4 regions of the Anoxybacillus sp. UARK-01 genome follow, and region 4 is predicted to be linked to each of the others. Evidence: riboswitches for the same ligand, from Rfam matches in the RefSeq annotation. Region 4 holds a riboswitch; each other region holds the start of a gene.
What was found. A riboswitch is a leader RNA that binds a small molecule or an ion and turns the genes downstream of it on or off. The one in region 4 is predicted to bind cobalamin.
Positions count from the first base shown of each region.

Region 1: it holds a riboswitch for cobalamin, as region 4 does, so the genes downstream of both, B6A27_RS09195 ((2Fe-2S) ferredoxin domain-containing protein) here and metE (5-methyltetrahydropteroyltriglutamate--homocysteine S-methyltransferase) in region 4, are expected to answer to the same signal.
Region 2: it holds a riboswitch for cobalamin, as region 4 does, so the genes downstream of both, B6A27_RS13785 (ABC transporter substrate-binding protein) here and metE (5-methyltetrahydropteroyltriglutamate--homocysteine S-methyltransferase) in region 4, are expected to answer to the same signal.
Region 3: it holds a riboswitch for cobalamin, as region 4 does, so the genes downstream of both, B6A27_RS04750 (ribonucleoside-diphosphate reductase subunit alpha) here and metE (5-methyltetrahydropteroyltriglutamate--homocysteine S-methyltransferase) in region 4, are expected to answer to the same signal.

Region 1 covers NZ_NASY01000041.1:88,568-95,965, reverse strand. The annotation lists gene cbiQ (cobalt ECF transporter T component CbiQ) at 1-522, opposite strand, end outside; gene B6A27_RS09205 (energy-coupling factor ABC transporter substrate-binding protein) at 519-803, opposite strand; gene B6A27_RS09200 (energy-coupling factor ABC transporter permease) at 807-1,547, opposite strand; gene B6A27_RS09195 ((2Fe-2S) ferredoxin domain-containing protein) at 1,544-1,933, opposite strand; cobalamin riboswitch at 2,064-2,254, opposite strand; gene rraA (ribonuclease E activity regulator RraA) at 2,319-2,798, opposite strand; gene ubiB (2-polyprenylphenol 6-hydroxylase) at 3,287-4,963, opposite strand; gene B6A27_RS09180 (phasin family protein) at 5,001-5,291, opposite strand; gene B6A27_RS09170 (GNAT family N-acetyltransferase) at 5,691-6,125, shown strand; gene B6A27_RS09165 (DNA topoisomerase III) at 6,270-7,398, opposite strand, start outside.
Region 2 covers NZ_NASY01000047.1:320,495-327,892, forward strand. The annotation lists gene B6A27_RS13760 (sensor histidine kinase) at 1-533, opposite strand, end outside; gene B6A27_RS13765 (response regulator transcription factor) at 530-1,207, opposite strand; gene B6A27_RS13770 (ABC transporter ATP-binding protein) at 1,214-2,938, opposite strand; gene B6A27_RS13780 (PH domain-containing protein) at 3,332-3,946, shown strand; cobalamin riboswitch at 4,161-4,374, shown strand; gene B6A27_RS13785 (ABC transporter substrate-binding protein) at 4,512-5,477, shown strand; gene B6A27_RS13790 (FecCD family ABC transporter permease) at 5,443-6,495, shown strand; gene B6A27_RS13795 (adenosylcobinamide amidohydrolase) at 6,498-7,398, shown strand, end outside.
Region 3 covers NZ_NASY01000031.1:50,984-58,381, reverse strand. The annotation lists gene B6A27_RS04770 (ketopantoate reductase family protein) at 1-376, opposite strand, end outside; gene B6A27_RS04765 (YbdD/YjiX family protein) at 534-737, opposite strand; gene B6A27_RS04760 (carbon starvation CstA family protein) at 730-2,808, opposite strand; gene B6A27_RS04755 (hypothetical protein) at 3,128-3,589, shown strand; cobalamin riboswitch at 3,735-3,931, shown strand; gene B6A27_RS04750 (ribonucleoside-diphosphate reductase subunit alpha) at 4,057-6,297, shown strand; gene B6A27_RS04745 (ribonucleotide-diphosphate reductase subunit beta) at 6,315-7,355, shown strand.
Region 4 covers NZ_NASY01000026.1:42,448-49,845, forward strand. The annotation lists gene B6A27_RS03270 (acyl-CoA thioesterase) at 110-589, opposite strand; gene metE (5-methyltetrahydropteroyltriglutamate--homocysteine S-methyltransferase) at 564-2,906, opposite strand; cobalamin riboswitch at 3,209-3,389, opposite strand; cobalamin riboswitch at 3,851-4,055, shown strand; gene B6A27_RS03280 (hypothetical protein) at 4,242-4,484, shown strand; gene mmgD (citrate synthase) at 4,481-5,614, shown strand; gene B6A27_RS03290 (bifunctional 2-methylcitrate dehydratase/aconitate hydratase) at 5,711-7,159, shown strand; gene prpB (methylisocitrate lyase) at 7,253-7,398, shown strand, end outside.

The sequences.
Region 1 (7,398 bases), on a different contig from region 4:
CCGCCAATGACTGCCGCCGTTGCGTGCTTTCATCGCCGTATACAATTCCTCCGCCGCCTGCTCAAACACAAAGATAAATCGATACATAAAAAATAGTAATTCAATCATAACGGATGGTATTTTCAGTTTTTTTAATACATAGAGCAACTCTGGAAACGGCGTTGTTACTAAAAGGAAAAATAAGCACGACCATGCTGCAATGGAGCGCAGCGATACATCGATTGCTGCCGGAATATTTCCTCGATTCACGGATATGTGCCATGAATCAAGGGAAATAAGCAAAATCGGCCAGCTAATTAAAAGGAAAAGGATGACCATTCCCAACGTTTTTACATATACTTTCCAAGAAACACCTGCATACCCAATCGTCCATATGGCTAGCCAGAAAATAATAAAAAGATGCGTTCCTCTGCTTCCTACCATAGTGTTCAAAAGCAAGAGAAAAGAGAATAAAGTCTTTTGTTCAGGCCGCAGACGGCGCAGACGATTATGATAGGCAATCATGTCAAAATGCCGAATCATTCCGCTTCATCTCTTCGACCGGCTCGACCTTTATAAACGCCGATAATATAGCCAATCACCCCGGCGCCAAGCGCGGCTTGCAAAGAAAATAACAATGTTTCCACTTCCCCACCCGGCGGTGAAAAGATCGTCTCAAACCAAGGCTTATAATCCGGGACGATCGTTTGAATCGCTTTTTCCGCTTGATCATCTGTACCGCCAAAATCCGAATTGCGAACCAATAGCAAGGGAGCGACAGCTAATACAAAAGCAAGAACAATAAGCAAGAGATTTCGCTTCATCTGCTAGGCTCCTTTCTGAAGTTGATTCAGCTCTCGACTGCTGTAAGTAGATAAAAAGTTCCACACAACAACAGTCAGCAGCCCTTCGGTGATCGCGAGCGGTATTTGCGTAATCGCAAAAATTCCGGCAAATTTAAGAAATGAAGCTGCTACTCCTCCTGTTGTGTCGGGAAAAGCAAGCGCCAATTGCCATGATGTAACTACATATGTGGCCAAGTCAGAAAGAAAAGCGGCTAAAAAAATGACAAATCGCTGCGAAATGTTATACCTTTTTCCTAAACGATACACCCCGTATGCTACTAGCGGACCGCATACCGCCATTGACATCGCGTTCGCTCCTAATGTCGTCAATCCCCCATGCGCCAGTAGTAACGCTTGGAATAAAAGAACGATGCTCCCCATCACCGTCATCGTTAGCGGACCAAATAAGACGGCCCCGAGCCCGACTCCAGTCGGATGGGAGCTGCTGCCTGTCACCGATGGGATTTTTAATGCCGAAAGTACAAAGGTAAAAGCTCCTGAAAGCGCAATCAACAATTTTAATTCAGGATGGCGCTTTGTGATCTTCATCAGCGCTCGCACTCCGGCGATGAAAAACGGCAGAAAAACAATCCACCAAAATAGCGCCCATTTCACCGGCAAAAATCCTTCCATAATATGCATAGCATAGGCTGGTGTACCGCTATTGACAGTAAAATAAACAACAAGGCCACATAGCAGCAGCAGAAACTTCCATTGCTTCATACCCTCTCCTCCTTGATGCTAGCTTTTTTAGTAATGCCAACCGCAGCTGTTGGATGGCACATCGATAATCCATCTTCTCCATACTGATAGGTGACGATATCTTTTAAAGGATCACCATCTTTTAAATGTGTTTGGACAAGCTCTCTTCCTTTATCCGGCGTCACCCCCTTGTACCAAACTCCTTGCGGATACACGATTACTACGCACGCATCATTACAGCGGCCATTGCAGCGCGTTCTCGTTGTGTGTACAGTGCTGTCCAATTCCAGCCGCGCAATTTCATCACGAATGGCGATTGTCACCTCCTCTCCGCCTTTTCGCATGCAGCTGCCGCCGTTACAGATCAATACGTGATGCTTTACTCCAGTTAAATTCCACGTTGTCACACCGATCCTCTCCTTTTTGATGAAATAAAAAAGCACCTCTATCGATAGAGGTGCAGAAAAATGCATACGGCCAATCACAAATGCATATGTATACCATTCCCCCGCACGTCTACCTATAATCCCGTAGGTATCCGGCCGAGCAAATAAGGCAGGTCTCCTGACTTAGAATCATCGCTTCATTGCGCCTTCCCGAAGTTTCCTTCAGTGACATGATGCAATGAAGCTCCTCATCACAGTGGCGGGTACCGTGACGGCTTTTCACCGTACTTCCCTTTTAAGCCTGTCCCAATAGAGAAAGGCACCTTACTTGCTTTAGCAAACGATTCAATGATTCAGTTGTTCCTCCACAATGATATGATGAATTTTCGAAAAAAGTCAACCATTTTTATTTTTCGAACAGTTTTGTTTTAGCGACAACAACTCCATCGCTATCAACATACACATGCGCGCCCGGCTCCCAATGTACGCCCCCGAATTCAAGAACGTGATCACGCGCCCCTTTCCCTTCTTTTTTGCTTTTGACAGGGCATGTCCCAAGAGCGATTACGCCAAGCGGCATTTGCGCAATTTCAGCTGAATCGCGAATGCAACCATGGACAATCACGCCTGCAAGTCCTCGTTCACAAGCGATTTGTGCCAGACGATCTCCGAGCAATGCACAATTTCGCGAACCTTTTCCATCAACAACTAACACCGTGCCTGCCGGAATGGTTTCTAGCGCTTCGCGAACGAGCACATTGTCCTCGAATACCTCAACAGTGGCAATCGGTCCGGAAAACTCTGTTTTTCCGCCATAAGAATGCAACGGTAATTGGCACACTTGCAGCTCCGACAAAAATTGATCACATAAATCTGCTGTCTTCATTTAATTTCCCTTCCCCCATTTTTCTTTGTCTATTAAATCCTTTTGACATTTTGAAAAAAAATCCTGCAAAATCCGTCAAAAAAAAAAACAGAGGAACGGTGAAATAAGAAGAACTAATATGGTTTCCCGCAAGTGTGGATGATCATTTTACTAAAAATATGGAATGATTGAGCTAGACACAAGCTTTTCTGCCATATGCATGCCCAGTCGGCAAGTCATTTGCTTGCCGACTACGGTAGAAAAGCTGGGAATCAAGTAATGCCAATGATTTTTATTGGATCATCAGCACACCGGATTGTTTACATAAAATTATTATCGTAACACATTCTAGTCGAGCCTCTGCAGGCAGTCCCTATATAAGCAGGTTTCGACAGCACGCTTTGGCGTGACCGAGACAAGTCAGCGGCCTATCCTCTAACCGTGGTTCTCCATTTTATACAGCACGAGAAATAAAACAAGTAATCCACCACCAGCGATTAGGTCAACAGCTAAAACCGTCCGGATTTATAAATTAAATATAACAGCCATAAAAACATCAAAGAGGCGATACCAAACCCAATCTCAATTGCTGGAATTTTCCAAAGTAAAGTCGATTGCCTACCTAAAGAAGAGCCAATAATAATCCCTGCCATAATAATGCTGAAAGACAGCAGCACAATACTGAAGGATAAGCGATTACTAATTTGATCTAATTTTTTTAAAAAAAGCGGCCATTCAGGAATATCCATTTTCAAATGCAGCTTTCCTTGTTTAATAAATGCCGTTAACTCCTTCATGTTCTTAGGGAAGTCCAGCAACATTTCTCCATAATTGAACACGCGCTTCCACACTTCTTCGGTTAGATGTTTAGGATGCAAGCGCTCCTTTAATAGCTGGCGTCCAAATGGTTCAGCAATATTGAGAATGTTCAGCTCCGGATCTAACTGCTCTGCTACGCCTTCCACTGTTAGCAACGTCTTTCCCAGAAGGGTTAAATCCTTCGGAATGCGAATAGAGTGTTGAAAGGCAACATGAAACAAATCATGAAGCGCCTCGCCAAGACTGATTTGGCTGAGCGGAACATTGTAGTACTTCTCTCTTAATTGTTCGATATCCTCATGCAATCGCGATACATCGACATGCTCAGGAACAAGCCCCATTTGATACAGCGATTTAACGATCCCATCTGTATTATGACGCATTAAAGCAATCACTAACGAAGAAAAGTGATATTTCATATCTGGCGTCAGACGCCCGATCATCCCAAAATCAATAAAAGCGATCACCTCCCCCGGCAATACGAATAGATTGCCGGGATGAGGATCTCCATGGAAAAACCCTTCTCTTAAAATTTGCTGCAAAATTGCCTTGGTTAGACGTTCGGCCAAATGTTTCAAGTCATATCCGCTTTCCTTCAGCCGCTCCAACTCGTTAAGTTTGATTCCTTCCACATATTCCATCGTTAGCACTTTTTTGCTTGAATACTCCCAAAATACTTTTGGAACATAAATGCTAGGATCTTGTTTAAATTGCTGAAAAATTTTATCAGCGTTCCTCGCTTCAATCGTATAATCAAGCTCGGCCCGAAGAGATTGCGAGAATTCTTCAACCATATCGCCGATTTGATATTGCGCAGCCCATGAAAGGCGGCGCTCAGCGAGAATCGCTAAATCTTGCAGAATTTCTAAATCCGTTTCAATCATATGGGCGATATTCGGGCGCTGAATTTTAACAGCGACTTGTTCTCCTGAATGCAAGATGGCTCGATGAACTTGTCCAATCGAAGCGGCCGCAATCGGAACCGCCTCGAACTGTTGAAACAATCGATCCACATCACTTCCTAATTCCTCTTGAACTGTTCGTGCGACTTCGGCAAATGAAAAAGAAGAAACTTGATCTTGCAGCTTTTCCAATTCCCGAATAATAGGGCCAGGAATTAAATCCGGACGCGTGCTCGCAATCTGCCCCAGCTTCACGAAAGTTGGACCCAACTCCTGTAAAACGAGCCTGATTCGTTCTCCAATTGTTTTTTCATTCTTTTCCTGCGCATCGAAAAATAATCTTTGTGGAAGAGAAAGAAACTGGGAAAACCCGATTTCCTCCGCTACGATCCCAAAGCCATGGCGAATCAAAGCGACAGCGATCTCCCGATAACGACTTACATGACGCATCCTTTTTCCGGCCATTGGTCTGTCTCCTTTTGCAGCTCCAAAATCTTTTTATTTACTCGTTTTTCTGCTCCAAGCGTTGAATTCGTTCTTCTAATTGGCGAATATCCTCTTTTGTAGCTAAATCAAGTTTATCAAGCATTTGTTTTAGCTGCTCACGCACAGCGCGTTGAAACTCCGCTTTCCCTTCTTCCTTTTGCCGAATCCATTGATCAATTACATCTTTTGACTCTTCTAAAGATAATTCTCCTCTTTTCACTAGCTCATCCACCAATTTCTCTGCTTGCTCTTTGCTGACAGACGCCAAACCAAGCCCAAACGCCAACATTTTTCTAATCATATCCATTCTTATCCTTCCTCCTTCATTATGTGTTTTTTACATCTTTTGCATTTCGTGTTTGTTAGCTTCAATGTACCTTTGAATTTCGCTCCTGTCAAACATCTGTGCCTTCTGTTCCACCATAAAATGACGTTGCTTTGAATCCATCATGCCCTTTAGCAATAGAAAAGTTCCGCCAAACGGGCTATAAACATCGAATAAATCATCTGATTGAAGGAGTCGGCGGCTCGGTTCGTCCTTGTCACGCAAAGGCATGACGCTCTTACACCAATAAGAGGGAGGAAACAAAAAGCGATATATGATCGGCTGCCCAAAGCCGTTGTTTTTTTCCTTTGCCCAGTACCCAGCATTGTCTTTTTTCTTAAAATCGCTTATAATTCGTCGAAATAGGGAGGAGGAAACGCTTTGTTTCAAGTCGTTGAATATAAACGAAATGATATGATGATTTCCACTAATCGTGCCCTCATTCAAATGGACCGCGTATGCGAGTTTCTGGCTCAGTCCTATTGGGCCAATCAAAGGGAACGAACAACGATTATCCAATCGATTGAACATTCGCTATGCTTTTCTCTTTTTCACGGCCAGACACAGATTGGATTTGCACGCGTGGTTACTGACGGAGCGACATTCGCCTATTTATGCGATGTTTTTATTGATGAAGCCTATCGCGGCAGAGAGCTTGGCAAGTGGCTGGTAGAATGTGTCCTGCAGCACCCGGATCTTCTCAATATCCGCCGCTTTTTATTAGTGACAAAGGATGCGCATGGTCTTTACCAGCCGTTCGGATTTGAAGTGCTGCATGAGCCAGATCAGTTTATGGAAATCTTTCGCCATTGCTAATGGTTGCTGCTTAAGTTTGCTTTCTACCCGGCACGTGCTCAGCTATGCCGGGTAGAAAAAGAGCAAGCATTTTTTAATATTTTGCAATGAGCCTCCCCCACCTACAATCCGTTAAAGAGACGGGAGACTTCTTGGTGGATAATGTTAAAACAAAAAAGTAATTCTTTTTTCCTGCTCATTCCACACTAAATGGGCATTAAATGTTTTATCCCCTTTTTTAAATCCTTTGATTAAATCTGTCTTTCCGTGCTGCAGAAGCTTTTTTACATTCGTTTGTGAAATCTTTTTACCGAGAATCACCTTTGAGATCGTAAATGAGCATTTTGTTTTCGCATAATGCGCGCAGCCATAAAACTCTCCTTTATCAATGACTGTTCCGCCGCAATACTTGCATTGGCCGATCGGTTTGCCAAGCGTTGCTTTCGATGTTGTACGCTGAATAGAAGCGGTATCGAATCCTGAGAAATTCCAATCCTTCGCCATCGCTGTTGCATCTTCTATGATTTTTATCGACAGCTTTTTTACTTGTTCCATAAATAGGGAAGCAGAGGCTTTTCCTTCGCCAATCTCGCTTAAACGCTGCTCCCATTTTGCGGTCATTTCCGGCGAGGCTAAAATCTTATCCCCAATCGCTTCAATTAAAATTTTTGCTTTGTCAGTAGCATATACTTGATTTTTTTTCACTTCGATATACTTTCGGTTTTTCAACATCGTAATAATGCCAGCCCGTGTCGCTTCCGTACCGAGACCTTCCGTTTTAGCAAGCACTTTTTCCAATTCTTCGTTTTCTAAAAATTTCCCCGCTGTTTTCATCAACGTAATCAATTGACCTTCTGTATACCGCTTTGGCGGCTGCGTTTTGCCTTCTTTCACATCGACTTTTTCCACTTTTCCCTGTTCTCCTTCCGCAAGCGGCGGAAGAGCGGCTACATTCTCTTCGTCATGCTGAAAGAAAACTTTCCGCCATCCTTCCTGAATTTGCTGCTTTCCTTTTGATATGAAAACCGCCCGCCCATCAACAAGCGTCGTCACTGTCGTATAATCAAAAATGGCTTCAGGATAATGGGCAGCAAGCAATCTCCGGACAACTAGATCATAAATATTTCGCTCCTCTTTCGATAACGTTTCAGGATTCACCACCTGCTCGGTTGGAATGATCGCATAATGGTCTGTCACCTTTTTTTCGTTTACATAACGTTTATTATGTAAAATACTTGTGTTTGGAAGCGGAAAGAAGGATTGATACGCTGCAAATTGGTTTAATTTTTGCAAA
Region 2 (7,398 bases), on a different contig from region 4:
CGTTTGCTCTCAGTTTCGATAATATGAAGATAGCGGGAGCGCTGCTCGGCGCTGAGCTTGTCATTTTTCAACGCATGGATAAAGCCGATAATAGATGTTAGCGGCGATTGAATTTCGTGAGAGACATTGGAAACAAATTCTTGCCGCAGCTGTTCCATTTCGCTTAATTCTTGGGCCATTCGGTTAATGCTTTCTACAAGCTCATTAAACGGAGAGTGCGGCGAAATGGATTCAAGCCTGATGTTGAAATTTCCATTGGCAATTTGCTCAAATGATTTTTTCATGGAATGGAAAAATTCCATTTGTTTTGCCCGCCATCCCCCCATTTTCTCAAGAAATTGAACGGCTACTCCCAGAATGAAAAGGCCGACGATAAAATTAATCAGCTCGCGCACATAATCGGACGGATGGTAATGAAAATGGCGGTACAAGTAATTCGTTAAGAAAAAAGCGATCGTCCAACAAGAAATTAACGAAAAGATCCCGATGAAAAAACGCCATATGAAAAGAAAGATGGAAGGACGCTTGTTCACGGCTGCTGCACCTCTAAGCGGTAGCCTAAGCCGCGGACAGTTATGATTTTAAAGCCGCTCTTTTCTTCAGAAAATCGTTCGCGTAGCCGTTTGATATGGACGTCGACGGTTCGTTCATCCCCTTCATAATCATAGCCCCAAATATCTTCAATTAATTCATCTCTTGATAGTGTCCTTCCAGGATAGCTCGCTAGCTTGAATAAAAGCTCAAATTCTTTTTTCGGAATCGTGAGCATAGAATCGTCCCACGTGATCGTGTAAGTTTTCTCATCAAGCAACAGCCTTCCTGCTTGCACTGTGTGCGAATTCGCGATGCGGTAGCGTTTCAACAAGGCTTTAACCCTTGCTATCAGCTCCATTGGTTCAAAAGGCTTGACTAAGTAGTCATCCGCCCCCAGCTCAAATCCCCTCACTTTTTGTGATGTCTCGCCTTTAGCGGTAAGCATTAAAATGGGGATATCGGCAAAATGCCTAAGTTCTTCGCACAATTCCCAGCCGTCCATTACCGGCATCATAATATCGAGAATGGCCAGATCTATTTTGACGGTTTCTAGCAATCGAAGCGCCTGCCGGCCGTCAGCCGCTTCATAAGTTTCAAACCCCGCACTTTCAAGCAAAACTTTCAAAAGCTCGCGAATATGATCATCATCATCCACAATCAATAACTTTGCCATACGTTTTCATCCTTTAGCCGTATTTTTTTGCATTTCTTCATGAAGATGCAATTGTTGGATGGCGAATTCTCGATAAAGCGCATGGGTGGCAAACAGCTCTTGATGCGTCCCCATTCCCGTAATCTCGCCTTTTTCCATGAAAATGATTTGATCAGCGTTGATGACCGTCGATAATCGATGGGCAATCACGATCGTCGTTCGTCCTTTCATTAAGTTTTGCAGCGCTTTTTGCACCGCCATTTCCGATTGGCTGTCGAGGTTGGACGTGGCTTCGTCCAATAATAAAATGCGCGGGTTGCGCAGCAGCGCGCGGGCGATGGCGATGCGTTGGCGCTGCCCGCCGGAAAGCTTGATGCCTCTCTCGCCGACCTCTGTTTCATATTTTTTTGGCAATTCTTCAATAAACGGAGAAGCATAGGCCATGTCGGCTGCCCATTTTAATTCTTCGTCACTTACTTGATGATCAAGCCCGTAGCAAATATTGTCACGAATCGTTCCAGCGATAAGCGGACTTTCTTGAGATACATAACCAATTTGCTGGCGCCATGAAGATAAAGAAAGGGCATGAATAGGTTTCTCGCCGAGAAAAACGCTGCCGCTTGTCGGTGTATAATACCGCTCTAAGATGGAAAAGAACGTCGTTTTTCCTGAACCGCTCGGGCCGACGATCGCTGTCACTTTTCCCGGTTCAATCGTAAAGTTTACGTTCTTTAAAACCGGTTCACCGTTTTCATATGAAAACGATAAATGGTTGACATGGATCGGTTCATAAATGCGAGCGACTTCTTCTCCAGACAGATAGTCTTCTTCCTGCTCGCACAGCGTGGCCATGATGCGTTGTGTGGCTCCCATCGCTTTTTGCAATTGTGTAAAGAAAGTACTGAATGCAGCAAGCGGCATGACCATCTGGAAAAGATATAAAATGTAAGCAACGAGCCCTCCGGCCGTCATTGCCCCTGTAGAAACCCGATATCCGCCAAAGCCGAGAATGACAACAAGCAGAAGCATAAGCACAATTCCCATCAATGGCATGACCATGGCCTGAACTTTTGCTTCCTTCAATCCATAGCGAAATAAATGCGAAATGCCTTTTTTTCCTTTTTCATATTCAAGCTGTTCCGCATTGGATGATTTCACAAGGCGAATTTCTGACAGCACTTGTGTAATAAAAGCAGTAAATTGCGCCGTTTCATCCTGCAGCCTTTTAGAGTTTTTAAACATTTGTCTTCCTAACGGGATCATAATGCTAACGGCTAGTGGAAGCAGAATAAAGATAATCAACGTCATTTTCCAATCTAAGTACAGCAATAATGCGACAGAGCCGATTATGGAAATAATGCCATTGAAAAAGTTGGCTGTATGCTCTGTAATTAATCCTTTCACAATAGCGGTATCATTTGTAATTCGGCTAACCGTTTCCCCTGTACGATGACGATCATAGTACGGAATGGTCAAATGCAGCAGCTTCTGCCATACTTGTTCTCTTAGTCTGGATACAACCGTTTCTCCTGTATAGTTAATCAAGTAGATGGAGAAGCCGCTAGCGATCGTTTGCGCAATAAAGGCGCCAACAAGCAAAATGATCGTCGTTTTATTTAATGATGAAACGGTGAAGCCGTCGATCATTTTTTTCGTAAATAGTGGAATCGTTAAGCTGACGATGGAAGACGCCACGCTTAAGAATAGCGCAATAATCATGATCATTTTAGGCGGCTTCGTTGCTTGAATCATCCGGATGAACGAGCGCCAGTCTGCTTTTTCTTCTGATGATTGCTTTTCCACGATTTGATCACCACTCTTTTTGCTATGATTTTTATGCTGCCGTGTATGTATTGTACTTGATGTTTATGAACAGAATATGAACTTTGCGACATCATCATAAATATATTATAGCACTCGCATCGCCTCTTGATCCTGTGGCAAGGCACGGAGGTTTCAGCGAAGAATGACGTTTATAAAAAGTTGTATGGGACAGCGTTCTATGATTTGCCTCCATCTGTTAAAAAAGGATTGTGCTTTTGAATCGGCTATAAATCCATTTTTTATTTTTTCTGTTTATCGGATCTGGAAAGCAAATGGATGGTATAATGGGATTGTAAGAAAAGAAAAGGGAGGAGATGCTGGATGTTTGGCAAAGTTGCTGCTGATGTTCTCGGATTAAGTGATATCGGCTCTGTCATTAAACCCGAAAATTATGATAAAGTGGACGCAGACGATTATGTGATGCATGAAGATGGAGAAAAGATTTATTTTTTGATTAAGTCCAAATCAGATGAATATTGCTTTACTAACCGAGCGCTTATTCATTTAGATGGGACGAGCGCGACAAGTAAAAAGCGAACGCTGCGCCGTTATGATTACTATAAGCATCCAATTGCTGGCGTATCGCTTGAGACGGCAGGCACGGTCGATTTAGATGTAGAGATTAAATTTACTATCGGATCGGAGCACTATTCGATTGATGTGCATAAAAAGCATCTGGAAGAAGTGAAAGATTTATATAAAGCACTTTTAAAAATTTCAGAAATTTGCCATGAAAATGAAACGACGCTCGACTTTGCGCGAAAAAGTCTCGATGTTGCCTCCTCCGTGCTAGGGCGTGTCGCCAGCACTCCAAACAGCATTGCTGAACAGTTTAAAGAGCTAAATCAAATCGCGTTCAACTGGCTTGTTGAGACTAAGAAGCAGTATACAGTGAAAGATTTTGGGGATGTATTTGAACGCTATATTAACAATTAATAGCGATCCAAACGACTCGAATGGCGCTAAACTGCTGTTCGAGTCGTTTTTGCGGTAAGCCGGTGGATGTGCTTTCATCACGCCAATGCGTTAAAAAATGAGATCCATATAAATAGAGACGGGAAAAATGGCGAATTCCGTCATTTTTTTGTTGCCAAACAGCCTTTCGTCCTTTAATATTGTAACTGTCAATTGTTCGATTATTTTTTACAATTGCATATCGATGCAGAAGGGTGCCGAAGTGAGCGAATCGCTAATAGGCTTAATAGGGAATCTGGTGCGAATCCAGAACTGTCCCCGCAACTGTAAATGCTGACGAAATGAAATAACCACTGTGCGGTATTGATGGGCAAGCTGTTGACCGCATGGGAAGGTTCAAAGTAGGATGAAGCATAAGTCAGTAGACCTGCCCTGACTGCTCGATGTTTCCAATCTTCGGGGGGTGAGATGGCGAAACGGCAAAAGGTGGCTATTATGCTGCCACAACTCTATGGTTTGTCGTTTCTTGCTCATTCCGTCCGGGATGGGCATTTTTTAATTTATATGTGCAGGAGGAGAAACCATGATGAAGCAACTGAGGTATTATACGTGGCTGCTTGTGTTGATGCTGACGTTCGGCCTTCTTGCCGCGTGCGGTAATCAAGAAACAGACAAATCCACTCATTCATCCAATGCGAAGCAAGAAGCAACAGCTGCTTTCCCGGTAACCGTTAAGGACGGATTAGGGGAAGAGGTCACGATTCAGTCCGAACCGAAAAAAATCGTTTCGTTAATTCCGAGCAATACGGAAATTGCCTATGAACTTGGTTTAGGAGAGAAAATGGTTGGAGTCAGTGATTTTGATAACTATCCGGAAGATGTAAAAAATAAAGAAAAAATTGGCGGCATGGAGTTTAACGTGGAGAAAATTATTTCACTCAAGCCTGATTTAGTGCTTGCCCACGCATCGAGTGCCCATAATTCGCGGGACGGCCTGCAGCAGCTGAAGGATGCGGGAATTACAGTGCTTGTTGTGAACGATGCCAAAACATTTGATGATGTTTACCATTCGATCCAATTAATTGGACAAGCAACAGGGACAACGAAAAAAGCCGATCAAATTGTTAACCAGATGAAATCAAAGCTTGAAGCCATCAAGGAAAAAGCAAAAAACGTGAAAAATCCGGTAAAAGTATGGGTGGAAGTGCAGCCGGCGCCACAAATTTATACAGCAGGAAAGGGAACATTTATCAATGACATGCTGCAAGCGATTTCAGCAGAAAATGTGGCTGGCGATCAAGAAGGATGGCCGATGTTTACGGAAGAAAAAGCGGTAGCGCTCAATCCGGATGTAATTGTTGTCACGTATGGAGACTATGTGAAAGATGCTGTAAAGCAAGTGATGGCACGACCGGCGTGGAAGGACGTTTCGGCGGTTAAAAATCAACGCGTATATGAGGTGAATTCTGATTTAGTCACAAGATCAGGCCCACGCCTTGTTGAAGGGGTAGAGGAACTTGCCAAAGTCATTTATCCGGAAATCTTTAAATAATATAATTGCCTACGTCATCGCTCTTACGGCGGTGGTCGTGTGCATGTTGTTAGGGATATCGATAGGCTCACTATCGATTCCCTTTTCGTCTATTATTGACATTTTTTTAGAGCAATGGTGGGGAATTGCGCCGTCCCCTGACATTCCTGATACGCTTGTGCAAATTGTGATGGCCATCCGCTTGCCGCGCGTTGTTTTGGCTTTTTTAGTCGGCGCTTCCCTTTCGTTGGCGGGAGCGGCGTTTCAAGGATTGCTAAAAAATCCATTGGCTGATCCTTATACGCTTGGAGTATCATCGGGCGCGTCAGTCGGAGCGGTCGTCGTTTTGTTCTTTCATCTGCAATTGCCGTGGTTTGGATCGTTTACATTACCGATCATGAGCATTGCGTTTGGATTGCTGACTCTTTTTCTCGTTTTGTTTTTTACTCGCGCCGTCGATCCGCGCATGTCAGTGGAAACGATCATTTTAACCGGAATTATTTTCAGCGCATTTTTCAGCGCGTTGATCTCGCTTATGATTGCGCTGACAGGAGAGGAACTGCGGCAAATTATTACTTGGCTGATGGGGAGCGTCGCGATGCGAAGCTGGAAATATGTTGTCATGATGCTTCCGTTTTTTATAATAGGATGTTTGCTGTTACTAGTGAATCACCGCGAGTTAAACGCTTTTGCCTTTGGTGAAGAGGCAGCTGCTCACATAGGTGTCCATGTTGCCAAGCGCAAGCTGGTCATTTTAATGGGCGCTTCCTTATTAACAGGAGCGGCTGTTGCTGTGTCAGGGGCGATTGGCTTTGTGGGCTTGGTCGTTCCTCATATGATTCGTCTTGTTGCGGGACCGAATCATCGCTTGCTTTTACCGCTATCACTTTTATATGGGGGCGCTTTTTTAGTGCTAGCCGATTTAGCGGCGCGAACCATGATTTCACCGAGTGAATTGCCGATTGGCATCATTACTTCGTTAATTGGTGCACCTTTGTTTGCGGGGTTATTTTTAAATAGAATGAAAAGGAAGACGTGAAAATGATGTTAAACGTTCATGATGTTTCCTATCAATACGGAGAAAAAGCGGTGTTGCAGAACATTACCTTCACTGTGGAACAAGGACAGTTTTTTGGAATTTTAGGACCTAACGGCAGCGGCAAAACAACATTATTAAAGCTGTTAAGCAGAGAGCTTTCTTTACAAAAGGGGACCATTACACTGAACGCCGTCCCGCTTGCTTCCTTTTCGTCAAAAGAACTGGCGCGCCTTGTCGCTGTTCTCCCGCAAAGCGCCGATTCAGCATTTGGCTATACTGTCAAAGAAACGGTAGAGTTAGGACGCTATGCCCATCAAACAGGGTTATTTCCAACATGGACAGAGGAGGATGAACAGGCGGTAGCCGAAGCGCTTGAACAAGTGGGGATGGCACATAAAGAACAGGAAACCATCGACCGTTTAAGCGGTGGAGAAAGGCAGCGCGTCTATTTAGCAAGAGCGCTTGCCCAAAAGCCGAGCTTGCTTTTTCTCGATGAACCGACCAACCACATGGATATTGCCCAACAAATCAAACTGCTAGATCAATTAAAAAAATGGACAGAAGAAAATCAGTTAACGGTTGTAGCCATTTTTCATGATATGAATCTAGCTAGCTTATATTGTGACCGGCTTTTGTTGCTTCATGAAGGAAAGATGGCGGGACTCGGCGAACCAAGCGATATGATTGAAGAAAAACAATTAGAAACCGTATTTCAAGCGTCTGTGCGGCGTCAAGCGCATCCCGTTGTGTCCAAGCCGCTTCTCACGTTTGTTCCTCAGACCTATTCCGATACGAGGCAACAGAACGATTCCTTAAGTGCGTTAACGATTGCTCAAGACGGCGAACAGATTGTCATTACCACACCGCAGCCTTTTAAAGTGCTGTCATCGGCTGTGGTTGGCG
Region 3 (7,398 bases), on a different contig from region 4:
TAAAACAAAGTCCTCCCAATACGTTCTCTTTTCCAAACTCCTGCCAAAGCAAGTCCATGTGCGCAATACCATTTAATAGCGGTAAAATAAGCGTTCCTTCTCCTACATATGGCTTGACATCGCGAATGGCTTCAGGCAAATGATACGCTTTGTTAGAAAAAATGACAACATCAAACGATACTGCTTCCTCTGCGGCAACAAGCAGCTTGGGAGTTAGCTGTGCGTCACCATGGACACTGCGAATGACAAGCCCTCGTTTTTCTAATTGCTGTTTTCTTTTTTCGCGAACAAGAAACGTGACATCTACTCCTTTTTCCAGCAGACGACCGCCAAAATAACCGCCGACTGCTCCAGCCCCCACTACTAATATACGCATCTTTGATTCCTCCTTAGCAGATTGGATGAAACGTCCCTAAACCGACAATCCTTCACCGATAAAACAAAATAAAGGCTCCATAAAAAAATCCTATCATGTTCTCTGGCATTTCTAAACAGCAAAGAAAGAGAAAAGGGAGATCAGAATCCCCCTTTTTTCAGCAACACCGAGATACTTTTCCACCTTTGGCGTTATATCTTGCATCTTGTGCCTCGCAAAAAAACTCCTTTCGCGACTTAATCGGTTCTCCCGGGTGATGCGTTTTCATATGTTCAACATAACGTTCATAATTCGGCACCCCAACAAGCAAATCGAAAAATTGCCGCCGATATTTGATCATATTTGCTAGAAGCTTACGCATAATGCTTAACCCCATTTCCATCATCCCGTGGAATATAAGGAGCTTCTTTAAGAGGTGTTGCTTTATTATTCAATACTTTAATCCAAATGTTAATCGACGAAATGAGCACAGCTAAAACGACGAGCATAAAAATGCCGCATAACGCTGCATCTACATAATCATTCATAATAATTTGCCGCATTTGCGCTTCTGTCGTCGCTGGTGCTAAAATATTGCCTTCGTTTAGCGCATTTCTGAATACTTTCGCATGTGATAAAAATCCAATTTTAGCATCCGGATGGAACAATTTTTGAAATCCAGCTGTCATCGTTACAACTAATAGCCACACTGTTGGCACTAACGTTACCCATGCGTATGCCTTTTTCCCCATCTTAAATAAAAGAGTCGTTCCTAATAAAAGGGCGATACCAGCAAGCATTTGGTTGGCAATACCAAACAGCGGCCATAATGTATTGATTCCGCCAAGCGGATCAATGACTCCTTGATAGAGGAAATATCCCCATCCGAGTACACATAAAGCCGTTGCAATAATATTGGCCGGCAATGAATCGGTTTTAGCAAATGGTTTATAAAAATGTCCGATAATATCTTGAATCATGAAGCGGCCAACACGCGTTCCCGCATCAATCGTCGTTAAAATAAATAGCGCTTCAAATAAAATCGCAAAATGGTACCAAAAAGCCATAAATGCTTTTCCACCAATCACTTTTGAAAGGATCACTGCCATCCCAATAGCCAAAGTCGGTGCACCGCCTGTACGCGATAAAATCGTTTGCTCCCCTACATCTTTGGCCAACTCTGTCAATGCGTCTGGGGTAACGACAAATCCCCAAGATGAAACCGTTTGGGCAGCCTGGACTACATCTGTGCCAATAGCAGCTGCTGGACTATTAATCGCAAAATAAACCCCTGGTGTTAGCACGCATGCCGCGACAAGAGCCATTACCGCTACAAACGACTCCATAAGCATCGCCCCATATCCGATTGGGCGGGCATGACTTTCGAGTTCGATCATTTTTGGCGTCGTTCCGGAAGAAACAAGAGCATGGAATCCAGAAACAGCTCCGCACGCAATGGTGATAAATAAAAATGGGAATAAATTTCCTGAAAATACAGGTCCTGTTCCATCCACGAATTTAGTCACAGCAGGCATTTGCAAATCAGGTGCAACAACAAGAATACCAAGCGCTAGACCAACGATCGTTCCGATTTTAAGAAAAGTGCTTAAATAATCGCGCGGCGCTAGCAATAGCCATACAGGCAACGCCGAAGCCACAAATCCATAAGCAATCATTAAAAGAGCAATTGTCTCCCCTTTAAATGTAAACATATTGGCTAATGTCGGATGTTCAGCCACATGCTGTCCCGCAATAAGGGAAACAATCAGCAGAACAAAACCGATCAATGAAGCTTCCCCTACGCGGCCTGGCCGCAGATAGCGCATGTAAATTCCCATAAAAATCGCAATCGGAATCGTTGCCGCAATGGTAAACATTCCCCACGGGCTTCCTACAAGCGCTTTCACAACCACCAACGCTAACACGGCTAATAAAATAATCATGATACCTAAAATCCCAAGCATAGCAACAAGCCCTGTGAAGGAGCCCATTTCTTCTTTAATCATTTCACCAAGTGACTTTCCGTTGCGGCGCATTGAAGCAAACAAAATGACAAAATCCTGTACCGCACCTGCTAGTACCACACCGACTACAATCCAAAGCGTGCCCGGCAAATATCCCATCTGTGATGCCAAAATAGGGCCAACAAGCGGGCCAGCTCCTGCAATAGCAGCAAAATGATGTCCGAATAACACCCATTTATTCGTCGGCACATAGTCTTTTCCATCATTCATCACTTCAGCTGGTGTTTTGCGATTATCATCCAGCTCAAATACTTTCCGCGCAATAAATTGGCTATAAAAACGATAAGCCACTGCATATACACACACCGCTGCCACAATGAGCCAAATCGCATTAATCGTTTCGCCGCGGTGCAGAGCCAATACCGCAAAGCCAATGGCTCCAATGATCGAAATCAATCCCCAAATCACGATTGATTTAACCGCTTTCAAAATCCTCTCCCCCTTTGCACTAAAAAATTATCCTCTACTCACAGCGATTATACTAACTATTCTGAAAAGTTACCCAAATATTTTCTTAACATGAACAAAACTAGACATAACATGTCAAATTACACACCTAACATGCACCATTTTCAAATTCCCGATCTCAATAGGAACAAAATGTATATTTTCAATAAAATGTAATTATATAAACTGTAAAAAGCGGAAATGATAAAAATAAGGCAGGGCTCTTTTTCTATATACGAGGCGATATAGGATATAGTCGATGATCAACAAACAAAATCCATTAGTAAAGGGTTAAGAAAACGTGAAAGCAATTGAACGGTTGTTATGGAGTATTGCTTTACCAGGATTCGGACAGCTTTTGAATCAAAAGTATCTCAAAGGAACCATCTTTATTTTATTAGAATTTATTGTAAACTCTCAATCCCGATTTAATGAAGCCATTCGCCTGAGCTTTTTGGGAAAAACAATCGAAGCAACCCAAGTCATTGATTTTCAATGGCTTATGTTTTATCCGTGTTTGTATTTTTTTGCAATGTGGGATGCTTATAAAGATGCTGACGGTGGTCGCTCTCCTTACGCTTTTCTTCCATTCGTTTTTTCAGCTTATTTTGTCACAGTTGGACTGATGTACTCTTCCCGCGTTACCATCTTCGGCATTTTTTTTGGACCAATTTGGCTGCCAATGCTCTCAGTTATTCCTGGTGTGCTCACCGGTTTACTGATTCGCTCGCTGCTTATTAAATTTCTCCCACTTCAAAAATAAACGCGCCGATCGAGCGCGTTTTTTATTTTTCCACTTCAGAAATATTATAGTTGAATTTTCCATTGATTTATTATATGATGATACCAGTGCAACTAACAAACACAATATATTGTATCGAAGAATAAAAACAAAAACTATATATAGTAGAACAAACCACAAGTAAAGGTGTCCCTTAGGACTTAATAGGGAATCTGGTGTAAATCCAGAACTGCCCCCGCAACTGTATGTGCGGACGAAATGGAAGCTCCACTGTATACGAAAGCTTATACGGCGCGTATACGGGAAGGATCCAAAGTAGGAAGAAGCACAAGTCAGGAGACCTGCCTTGCTTGTTTCGTTTCACATTCTTCGGGGAGGGAGAAGATGAAGCGATGGTTTAAGAAGGGAAGTTTTATTCCTTTTTATACTATCGTTTCATCCACTCAATCCGGAGTGGATTTTTTTATTGGAAAGAGGAGGAGCCGATAATGACGTTTACTTTTCAAACCGTTTCTCAAGAAGAATTGATTGCCTGGATTCATGATCTTACAAATGAATTTCCTCATCTAGACACATCCGAATATATCAAGCGTGTGCTTCGCATGATTCAAAACAAAGACACTGCGTCCTTCGAACAAATGGCAAATGATTGCATTCTTGAGGGACTTTCATATATTAGCGAAGCAGAACCAGACTGGACCTTTGTTTGCGCCCGCATTTATTTACAGAAGCTTTATCACGAAGCAGCTCAAAATCGCGGTTATCATCCAAAAGAACGCTACGGTGATTTTTACGAGCTGGTCGCTTCTCTCGTTTCCAAGGGAGTTTACAACCATTCTTTGCTTGATGATTATGAAAAAGAAGAAATTAAAGAGATTGGAGCGATCATCAATCCAGAAAAAGACAAGCTATTTACCTATATCGGTCTCCGCACGCTTGCAGATCGCTATCTTGCCCGTGATTATGAAAGAAATTTATATGAACTGCCGCAAGAGCGCTTTCTCATCATCGCGATGACATTGATGGCCAAAGAGCCAAAAACGCAGCGACTTGCCTTTATCCGAGAAGCATACTGGGCATTAAGCAATTTATATATGACGGTTGCCACTCCGACTTTAGCCAATGCAGGAAAAAACTATGGTCAGCTATCAAGCTGCTTTATCGATACGATTGATGACAGCCTGCAAGGTATTTACGACAGCAATACCGATATTGCTAACCTTTCCAAGGCAGGGGGCGGCATTGGCGTCTATCTCGGAAAGATTCGCAGCCGCGGCAGCGATATTAAAGGATTTAAAGGGATTTCATCCGGCGTGATTCCATGGATGAAGCAATTGAATAACACCGCTGTCAGCGTCGATCAGCTTGGCCAAAGAAAAGGAGCCATCTCTGTCTACTTAGACGTGTGGCATAAAGATATTTTTGCTTTTTTAGATGCCAAATTAAACAATGGCGATGAACGGATGAGGACACACGATTTATTCACAGGCGTTTGCATCCCTGATTTATTTATGGAGCAAGTAGAAAAACGCGGAGATTGGTATTTATTTGATCCACACGAAATACGACAAATCATGGGATTCAGTCTAGAAGACTTTTATGATGAAGAAAAAGGGGACGGCAGTTTTCGTCAAAAATATTGGGAATGCGTTCAAGAAAAGCGCCTTTCAAAAGAGAGAGTTCCAGCTATTGAAATTATGAAAAGCATTATGCGCAGCCAGCTAGAATCAGGCACACCATTTATGTTTTATCGCGATGAAGTGAATCGAAAAAATCCGAACTCACATCTCGGCATGATTTATTGTAGCAACCTTTGCACTGAAATTGCCCAAAATCAAAGCCCGACCGTGATGGAAAAACAATATGTAAAAGATGGGAAAATCATCATTGAAAAAATCCCTGGCGATTTTGTCGTCTGCAACCTATCATCGATCAATTTAGCTAAAGCCGTTATGGACGATGTGCTTGAACGGCTCGTCCCTATTCAAATGCGCATGCTTGATAACGTGATTGACTTAAACCAAATCCCTGTTTTGCAGGCACAGTTGACAAATCAAAAATATCGGGCTGTCGGACTAGGCACATTTGGATGGCATCATTTGCTCGCTTTAAAAGGCATTCGCTGGGAATCAGAAGAGGCCGTTTATTATGCGGACGAGCTTTATGAACAAATTGCTTATCTCACTATTCAAGCAAGCATGGAGCTTGCTCAAGAAAAAGGCAGTTACCCAGCGTTTTCTGGATCTGATTGGCAGACAGGGGCCTATTTCGATAAACGTGGCTACAACACTTCCAAATGGATTCATCTGAAAGAAAACGTAGCTAAACATGGAATGCGCAACGGCTATGTGATGGCGATTGCTCCCAATGCTTCGACATCGATTATTGCCGGCAGTACCGCCAGCATTGATCCGATCTTTTTGAAGATGTATGCCGAAGAAAAAAAAGATTATAAGATTCCAGTTACAGCGCCAGACTTAAACGAAAAAACAACTTGGTACTATAAATCAGCCTATCATATTGACCAGTATTGGAGCATTCAACAAAACGCGATGCGACAGCGCCATATTGACCAATCCATCTCATTCAATTTTTACGTAATGAACACCATTAAAGCAAAGGATTTATTAGCCCTTCATCTTGCCGCTTGGAAATCCGGTTTAAAAACAACCTATTATGTTCGTTCAACATCAAGCAACATTGAAGAATGTGAATCATGCGCAAGTTAATATAAGGAGGAGTTATGATGACATCTGCTTTAACGAAACGAATCATTATGGACCCTGAAGCGCCCAACCGTTCCACGCGAATCATCAACGGACGATGCTCGAATGTGCTCAATTGGGACGATATTGCCTATCCTTGGGCATATGCTAAATATAAACGAATGCTCGCCAATTTTTGGACACCATTTGAAATTAATATGTCCCAAGATGTCAAGCAATTTCCATTATTAACCGCACGTGAACAGGATGCTTTTTTAAAAATTATCGGCCTGCTAGCCTTACTTGACAGCATCCAAACAGATTATGCAGGAAAGGTTGCTGATTACATTACCGACTCAAGCATCAACGCGCTGATGATCATGCTGGCTCAACAGGAGGTCATTCATAATCATTCTTATTCTTACGTACTTTCTAGCCTCGTTCCAAAACAAAAGCAAGATGAGGTATTTGAATTTTGGCGAAATGAGCCTATATTGCGGAAAAGAAACGATTTTGTCACAAACGGATATAAAGAATTTGCCGAGCAGCCAAATGTAGAAAATTTATTAAAATCCATTGTCTATGATGTCATTTTAGAAGGCTTATTCTTCTATTCCGGCTTTGCTTTCTTTTATAACTTGGCACGCAATCAAAAAATGGTGGCCACAAGCACTATGATTAATTATATTAATCGCGATGAACATATCCATGTCGACTTATTCGCAAAAATATTCCAAGAGGTTCTGCGCGAATATCCAGAATATCGGACAGATGACTTAGCGGCATTTGTTCAGCAAACCTTTATTCAAGCGGCCGAATTAGAAATCGAATGGGCGAGCTTCATGATCGGCCATGATATTGAAGGCATTCATCTTGAGGATTTACATGATTACATTAAATTTTATGCGAATGTCCGCTGCCACCAGCTTGGCTTCGAGCGTCCATTTGAAGGCTATCGGACAAATCCGCTCCGCTGGATTAAAGCCTATGAAGAAGTAGATCTAGGCAAATCCGACTTTTTTGAACAAAAATCGCGACAATATACAAAAGTGAATGTCGATAATGGCTTCGATGAGCTCTAACAAAGCATCCGCCAATCATTCATGGCCGATGAGCCGGCAAACA
Region 4 (7,398 bases):
TTTCATAAAACAAAAAGATAGAGCCGAAACGAAATCGGCTCTATTTTGTGCATCCAGATGGGATATAAGGCTATAAACGCTTGACTGCTGAACGACACACCTTTTTCACTTACATTTTCCATCTCTGCTTTCTTTTCTTCCTTAACATATACCGTTCCTCCGCATCCCTGTATTGCTGTTTTTCCTCTTCTGTTTCTGGGATCACGGCTGGCACAGAAGTTGGTTTTCCTGATTCATCTAACGCAACAAATGTTAAATAGGCATGAGCTGTTACTCTCCTTTCTCCTGTCAATAAATTTTCCGCCTCTACTTTCACAAATACTTCCATTGATGTTCGATGGGCCCATGTTACATAGGCCTCTAAATAAATGGCTTCTCCTGCCTTGATCGGAGCAAGAAAATCTACAGAATCGCTTGAAGCTGTCACCACTGGCTTCCGGCAATGCCTCATCGCCGCAATACAAGCAATTTTATCAATATATGCCATAACTTTTCCGCCAAAAATAGTATGATGATGGTTCGTATCTGATGGGAGCACTAAATCGGTTAATAGTGTCCGTGACTCACTTGCTCGTTTTGACTGCGTCATAGCGTTTTCCTTCCTCCCATTCTTTTTTCTCTTCCAGCAATCTCGCACGCACCAACTTGGCAGCAGCCACCATATTTTTTAAAGAGGCTACTGTCTCTTGTTCTTTCCGCGTTTTTAGCCCGCAATCGGGATTGACCCAAAATTGTTCCGGGTTCAAGACTTGCAGAGATCTTTCAATCATTTCCGCCATTTCCGCTACAGACGGAACTCGCGGACTATGAATATCATAAACGCCTAATCCAATTCCTTTCGGATATGTTTCTTTTTCAAAAACAGAAATCATTTCACCATGGCTTCTGGATGTTTCAATTGAAATTACATCTGCATCCATTTGATTGATGACAGGCAGATAAGACGAAAAATCACAATAGCACATATGAGTATGAATTTGCGTCTCATCCTTTACAATGGAAGTGGCTACACGAAACATCCGTACAGCCCACTCTAAATATTCCTGCTTCTTTTCTTCTTTTAGAGGAAGTCCCTCAAGCAAAGCGGGCTCATCCACTTGAATGACTGAAATTCCTGATTCCTCTAGTGCTTTGATTTCGTTTCGCAACGCAAGGGCAATTTGCTCCGCTACTTTATGTCGAGGCAGATCATCACGAACAAATGACCAATTTAAAATAGTGACAGGACCTGTGAGCATTCCTTTGACTATTTTTTCTGTTAACGATTGTGCGTATACACTTTCCTTAACCGTCATCGGCTGCAAAAATTCGACATCGCCGTATATAATCGGTGGACGAACGCAGCGCGAACCATATGATTGCACCCATCCATTTTCAGTAAAGGCAAAACCCCCTAATTTTTCGGCGAAAAATTCGACCATATCGGTTCTTTCAAATTCACCGTGCACCAAAACATCTAATCCTATTTTTTCTTGAATATCGATCCATCTCTTAATTTCTGCTTCAATAAAGCGCTCATATTGTGGCTGGCTCCACTCGCCTTTTTTGAGCTTTTGGCGCGCTTTCCGCACTTCTGCTGTCTGTGGAAAACTGCCAATTGTCGTCGTTGGCAATATTGGAAGCTGGCTTATTTCTTGCTGCTTCTTTTGCCGTACCAAATAGGATGATGCTCTCTCAAGCTGCGCCTTCGTTAGGTTCTCGCACTCCTTGTGCACGTTCGCATTATATCTTGAAGCATCCTTTTTCCATAAATGAAGCGCTTGTTGATTTTGAGCATAATAATGAGCGCGCTTTCCTTCGCCATCGATGAATCGTTCTGTTAAATACACAAGCTCCTCCAGCTTTTCATCAGCAAATGCCAGCATCTGCTGCAAGTTCAAAGGCAATGTTTTTTCGTATGTTGTCGTAACAGGGACATGCAGCAAGCTATTTGATGGCTGCAGCCATAACCGTTCAGATGGGACAGAATGCAAAATTTTTTCCACGAGACGGCTGGCTGCCGACAGGTCGGTCCGCCAAATATTGCGTCCATCAATCACCCCTGCCGCTAGCACTTTATCTTCTGGAAAACCGCTCTTCGATAAATGGCGCAAATTTTTCTCTAGGCCATAAACAAAATCAAGGCCAATCCCGCTAACAGGAAGCTTGATTAGTTTTTCATACCAGTCTACTGCCTCAAAGTATGTCTGCAACATCATCTTTAAGTTAGGAGCAGCTTGAGGCAACCGCTCATAAACAGATACAAATTCCTCCATCTCTTTTTTGGTTAAGGAAGTAGCAAGAATGGGTTCATCAATCTGTATCCATTTTACCCCCTCGCGCTCCAGCTCCTTTAGTATTTGCTCATAAAGCGGAAGCAACAATGATAGAAAATAGGAAAATTGCTTTTCATCATAGCCTTTGGAAAGCTTCATAAACGTATAAGGTCCGATCAAAACAGGCTTTCCTTCAACTCCTAATTTCTCCTTCGCTTCCCGAAAATCCTTTAATGGTTTGTTTTCTGTTATATGCAGGCGGGAGCTTTGTTCCTTGCTCCATTCTGGAACAATGTAATGATAATTGGTGTTAAACCATTTCGTCATTTCGCATGCTGGTGCTTTTTCATTGCCGCGCGCCATCGCGAAATAAACTGAGAGAGGAACCTCTCCCCCCTGATAATCGAAACGTTCAGGAATGAAACCAAACATAGCCGCTGTATCAAGCATATGATCATAAAGGGTAAAGTCGCCAACCGGCACAAGATCAATCCCTATTTCCCGCTGCTTTTTGATATGGTTTAGACGAATGGACTGCATCGTGTCCAAAAAAATTTTTTCGTCTATCTCTCCATTCCAGAAAGATTCTAATGCTTTTTTCCACTCTCGTTTTTCCCCAATACGTGGATAGCCAAGATTGCTTGATTTCATTTCCTCATTCTCTCCTATCATTTTATTTTTATCGTTTTTCCACTCTCTACCTGATCTTTAGGCGGGACTTGCCTGATAGGAAATCTATGTTGTCCATTCGATGGCTCGGTTTCCCGTTCATCCTTCCAGCTGAGTTGCTCTTCCCCTCACATCTCCCTGCATTCACCGCGATTTGACGTCATATTTCTTTTTCCGAATAATAAAAAAGCATTCCTAACGCTCCAACGGAAGTTAGAAATGCCATAAAAAAGGATTAATCCCCTTGTCCATGATGAACACCTCCCTATCCTCCGTAGGTAAAAGCAGTGTTGTCAGAACAGGCAGGTCTCCTGACTTAAGGATCATTGCTTTCCGCTCGCCTTCCCAATCTTTGATCAGTGGCAGTAAAGCGGAAAGCTCCTCTATTACAGTGGCGGGACCGTGCCGGAATCTCACCGGTCTTCCCTTTTCATCCGCAGGGAGCCTTGGACTGGGCCATTTAGTCTTGACTCACCTTTGGAACCTGTTCCCACATTTATTTTCTTGTTCGCCAAGAAAAAAACGCTTCAAACCTCCATTCTAAGCCTGTCATGAAGTATCAGAAAAATTTTACAATAACCCTATCATTCTTCGAAAAAATTGTCAAGGAGATTAAGTCTTCTGATTCATGGCGCAAATCTAATTTCGACAGAAGTCGATCGCTTTTATTAAGATTAATCATTCAAAAAGAGCATTCCAGTTTCAAAGCGTAACAAGTATCAGCCAATAAGCTGTAGACCGTGTTGTTCGAATGCTCAACCGTTGAAATCGGAGCATCACCTTCTCATTTTTTATCCTTAAGTTATATCTAGATAACTTTCATGATCGAACACTGTCGGAAGCAGCCCAGGCCACCTGTTAGAAAGTTAAGAATTTTTTTGTTTTCGTCTCAGAAAAAATATGATATAGTGAACTTGAAAATTGAATAACTTTGGTTAGGATCAGGTACCGGTAAGCAAAAGAGCGCTTGACCGGTTTAAAAGGGAAGTTCGGTGCAAATCCGACGCTGTCCCGCAACTGTAAATGGGAGCAACCTGCCAAAACCACTGTTGAATGCTTGACATATCAACGGGAAGGGGCTAGGAAGCGATGAACATAAGCCAGGAGACCTGCCTGATTCGGTCCACACCAAAAACCTACGAGGATAGGGGGTGTTGAGGAAGCGGAAAAACATATGTTTTTTTGTATATGTTTTTCATAGGGGATCGTATGCGCTTTTTCAGCATCTTCATTTGCGAAGATGCTTTTTTTATTTGCTTCAAGCGCATGTCCATCATTCGAATCGTATCGGAACTTGAGAACGAAAGGACAGACATCATGCACAACACATTCGGAACAAAGCAATATTTTTTGGAAGCGTTTAAGCAAACGGTCATGAACAATTTTACAAAACATCCACCCGTTTCTTTAATGGATCTGTACGATCATTATCAATCGGAAATTGCCGTCCGCCTCCCTTTGTCAGAACAGCCATCATGCCGTGCTAATTTGCAGCAAGCATATCAAGAAATACGACAAGAACTTGTTTTCAGCAAGGAGTCGGCCGACGAAAGCAAATGATTTTAAATGAAGGAGGGATCTTTTTGGAATTTCGTCCGGGGTTAGAAGAAATCATAGCGGCTGAAACGAAAATTTCATTTCTTGATGTGGAGAATGAAGAAATCGTCATCCGGGGATATGATCTGATCAAGCTGGCAGAAACCAAAACATATACCGAGGCAGCACATCTGCTTATTGAAGGAAAACTACCGTCACCGCCAGAAAAAGAGCGCTTTGAAATGCAGCTTCACACACAAAGAACACTGCCGCAAGAACTGGTGAAAATTTTGAAGCAGCTGCCGCAAACTGCCCATCCGATGGATGCACTGCGAACCGGTATTTCCGTTTTAGCCAGCTTTGACCCACATCTCGATGAACGAACAGAAGCGGCTAATAAAGAAAAAGCGATTAAGCTTTTGGCTCAAATACCTGCCATTATTGCAAGCAGCCATCGCCTGTTGCATAACCATCCAGTCGTTCCATCGCACCAAGAACTCTCTTACAGCGCCAATTTTCTATATATGCTGACAGGGAAGCAACCAAGCGAGCTGGAAGTGAAAATATTTGACCGTTCGCTCATCGCTTATATTGAACATGAGCTGCCAAACTCGACATTTACAGCGCGGGTCATTTCCTCCACCCACGCCGATTTGTACGGAGCATTGACAGGGGCTGTGTCATCGTTAAAGGGGCATCTTCATGGAGGAGCCAACGAGGCCGTTATGTATATGCTCAAAGAAGCGGAATCGCCAGAAAAATACAAACAGCTGCTCTATCAAAAGCTAGCCAATAAGGAACGAATTATGGGATTTGGTCATCGCGTATACATGAAAAAGATGGATCCACGAGCCTTGCTTATGAAAAAGGCGCTTCAAGAGCTTAGCGAAGTCTGCGGCGACACGACTCTGCTCGAAATGTGCGAGGCGGGAGAAACAATTATGAGAGAAGAAAAAGGACTCTATCCAAATCTAGATTACTATGCTGCTCCTGTCTATTATTTGCTTGGTATTCCAATTGAGCTTTACACACCGATTTTCTTTAGTGCCCGAACCGCCGGCCTTTGCGCCCACGTGATTGAACAGCATAACAATAACCGGCTATACCGCCCTCGCGTCAAATATGTCGGAGAGCGCCACCTGCAAGTGAACTGAAAAAGCAGATTAAACGCTCACCCGAAGAGGAATTGGGGCCAGCAATTCCTCTTCTTTTTATCATAATATAAATGGAGTCTAGAAAGGAAGAGATTCATGAGTGAAGTTTTAATAAAAAATAATGAAAAACAACAAACAGACGAATTGCTTGTTCAAATAGCGGATTATGTTCTTAACGGAAAAATCGAAAGTCATGAAGCATTCGAAACAGCTCGCTATGTCCTATTGGACACGTTAGGCTGCGGCATTCTTGCACTCCGCTATCCGGAATGCACAAAACTGTTAGGCCCCATTGTGCCAGGGACCGTCGTTCCTAACGGCTGCCGCATTCCCGGAACTTCTTTTGTTCTTGATCCCGTCCAAGGTGCATTTAATATCGGCTGCATGATTCGCTGGCTTGACTATAATGATACATGGCTAGCTGCGGAATGGGGACACCCTTCTGATAATCTCGGGGGCATCTTAGCCGCTGCCGATTACGTAAGCCGCCGCAATATTTCGCAAGCAAAAAAGCCGCTGAACATGAGCGATGTGCTGAAAGCGATGATTCAGGCCCATGAAATTCAAGGAGTGCTTGCACTGGAAAATAGTTTAAATCGCGTAGGATTAGACCATGTACTCTTCGTTAAAGTGGCGTCAACAGCTGTTGTCACCAAGCTTTTCGGCGGGGGACGCGAAGAAATAATCAATGCCCTATCGAATGCTTGGCTCGATAACTCCAGCCTGCGTACATATCGTCACGCCCCAAATACAGGATCGCGAAAATCGTGGGCTGCTGGAGATGCAACAAGTCGAGCTGTTCGTCTTGCACTCATGTCTTTAACAGGTGAAATGGGATATCCAACTGCTCTTTCCGCACCAAATTGGGGATTTGAAGATGTGCTATTCAAAGGGCAAAAGTTGAAGCTTGCTCGTTCTCTTGGATCATATGTAATGGAGAATGTTCTTTTCAAAATTTCTTATCCTGCTGAGTTCCATGCCCAAACAGCAGTCGAGTGCGCCATTGAGCTCCATCCTGAAGTGAAGGATCGCCTGGACGAAATTGAGGAGATTATCATTACAACCCATGAATCAGCCATCCGCATTATTGATAAAACCGGGCCATTGCATAATCCTGCCGATCGCGACCATTGCCTTCAATACATCACAGCGGTCGGTCTTATCTACGGAGATTTAACGGCTGATCACTACGAAGACGAAATCGCGCAAGATCCAAGAATCGATGCCCTTCGCGAGAAAATGACCGTTATCGAAAATAAACAGTACAGCCGTGACTATCTTGATCCAGAAAAGCGTTCGATTGCTAACGCCGTACAAATTCGCTTTCAGAATGGCAGCGAAACAAGGCAAATCGTCCGCGAATATCCGATCGGACATCGTTTCCGCCGCCAGGAAGCAATCCCTAAATTATTAGAAAAATACACGAAAAACCTTGAAACACGTTTTCCAAAAAAACAGATTGACCGCATCTTAGACATTTCTCTCGATCAAGACCGGCTCGCAGCTACCCCTGTACATGAATTTGTCGATTTATTTGTCATTTAATCATTTAAAAATACTAAAGCAGGTTTCTCTTGAAGCTAGGAGAAAATGAATGCTTATGCCTTGGAAAACTCATAGGAAAGGGAGGGAGCTCCTTTGGTTTGGATTGTCGAACGTGAATCAACACAACACGAACTTGCCGAACGATTTCGCTATTTAATGAACGCCCCAGAAATTTTGCAAATTCCAGGCGCTCATGACGGAATGGCGGCCCTTATTGCCAGAAAAGTCGGCTTTCAAGC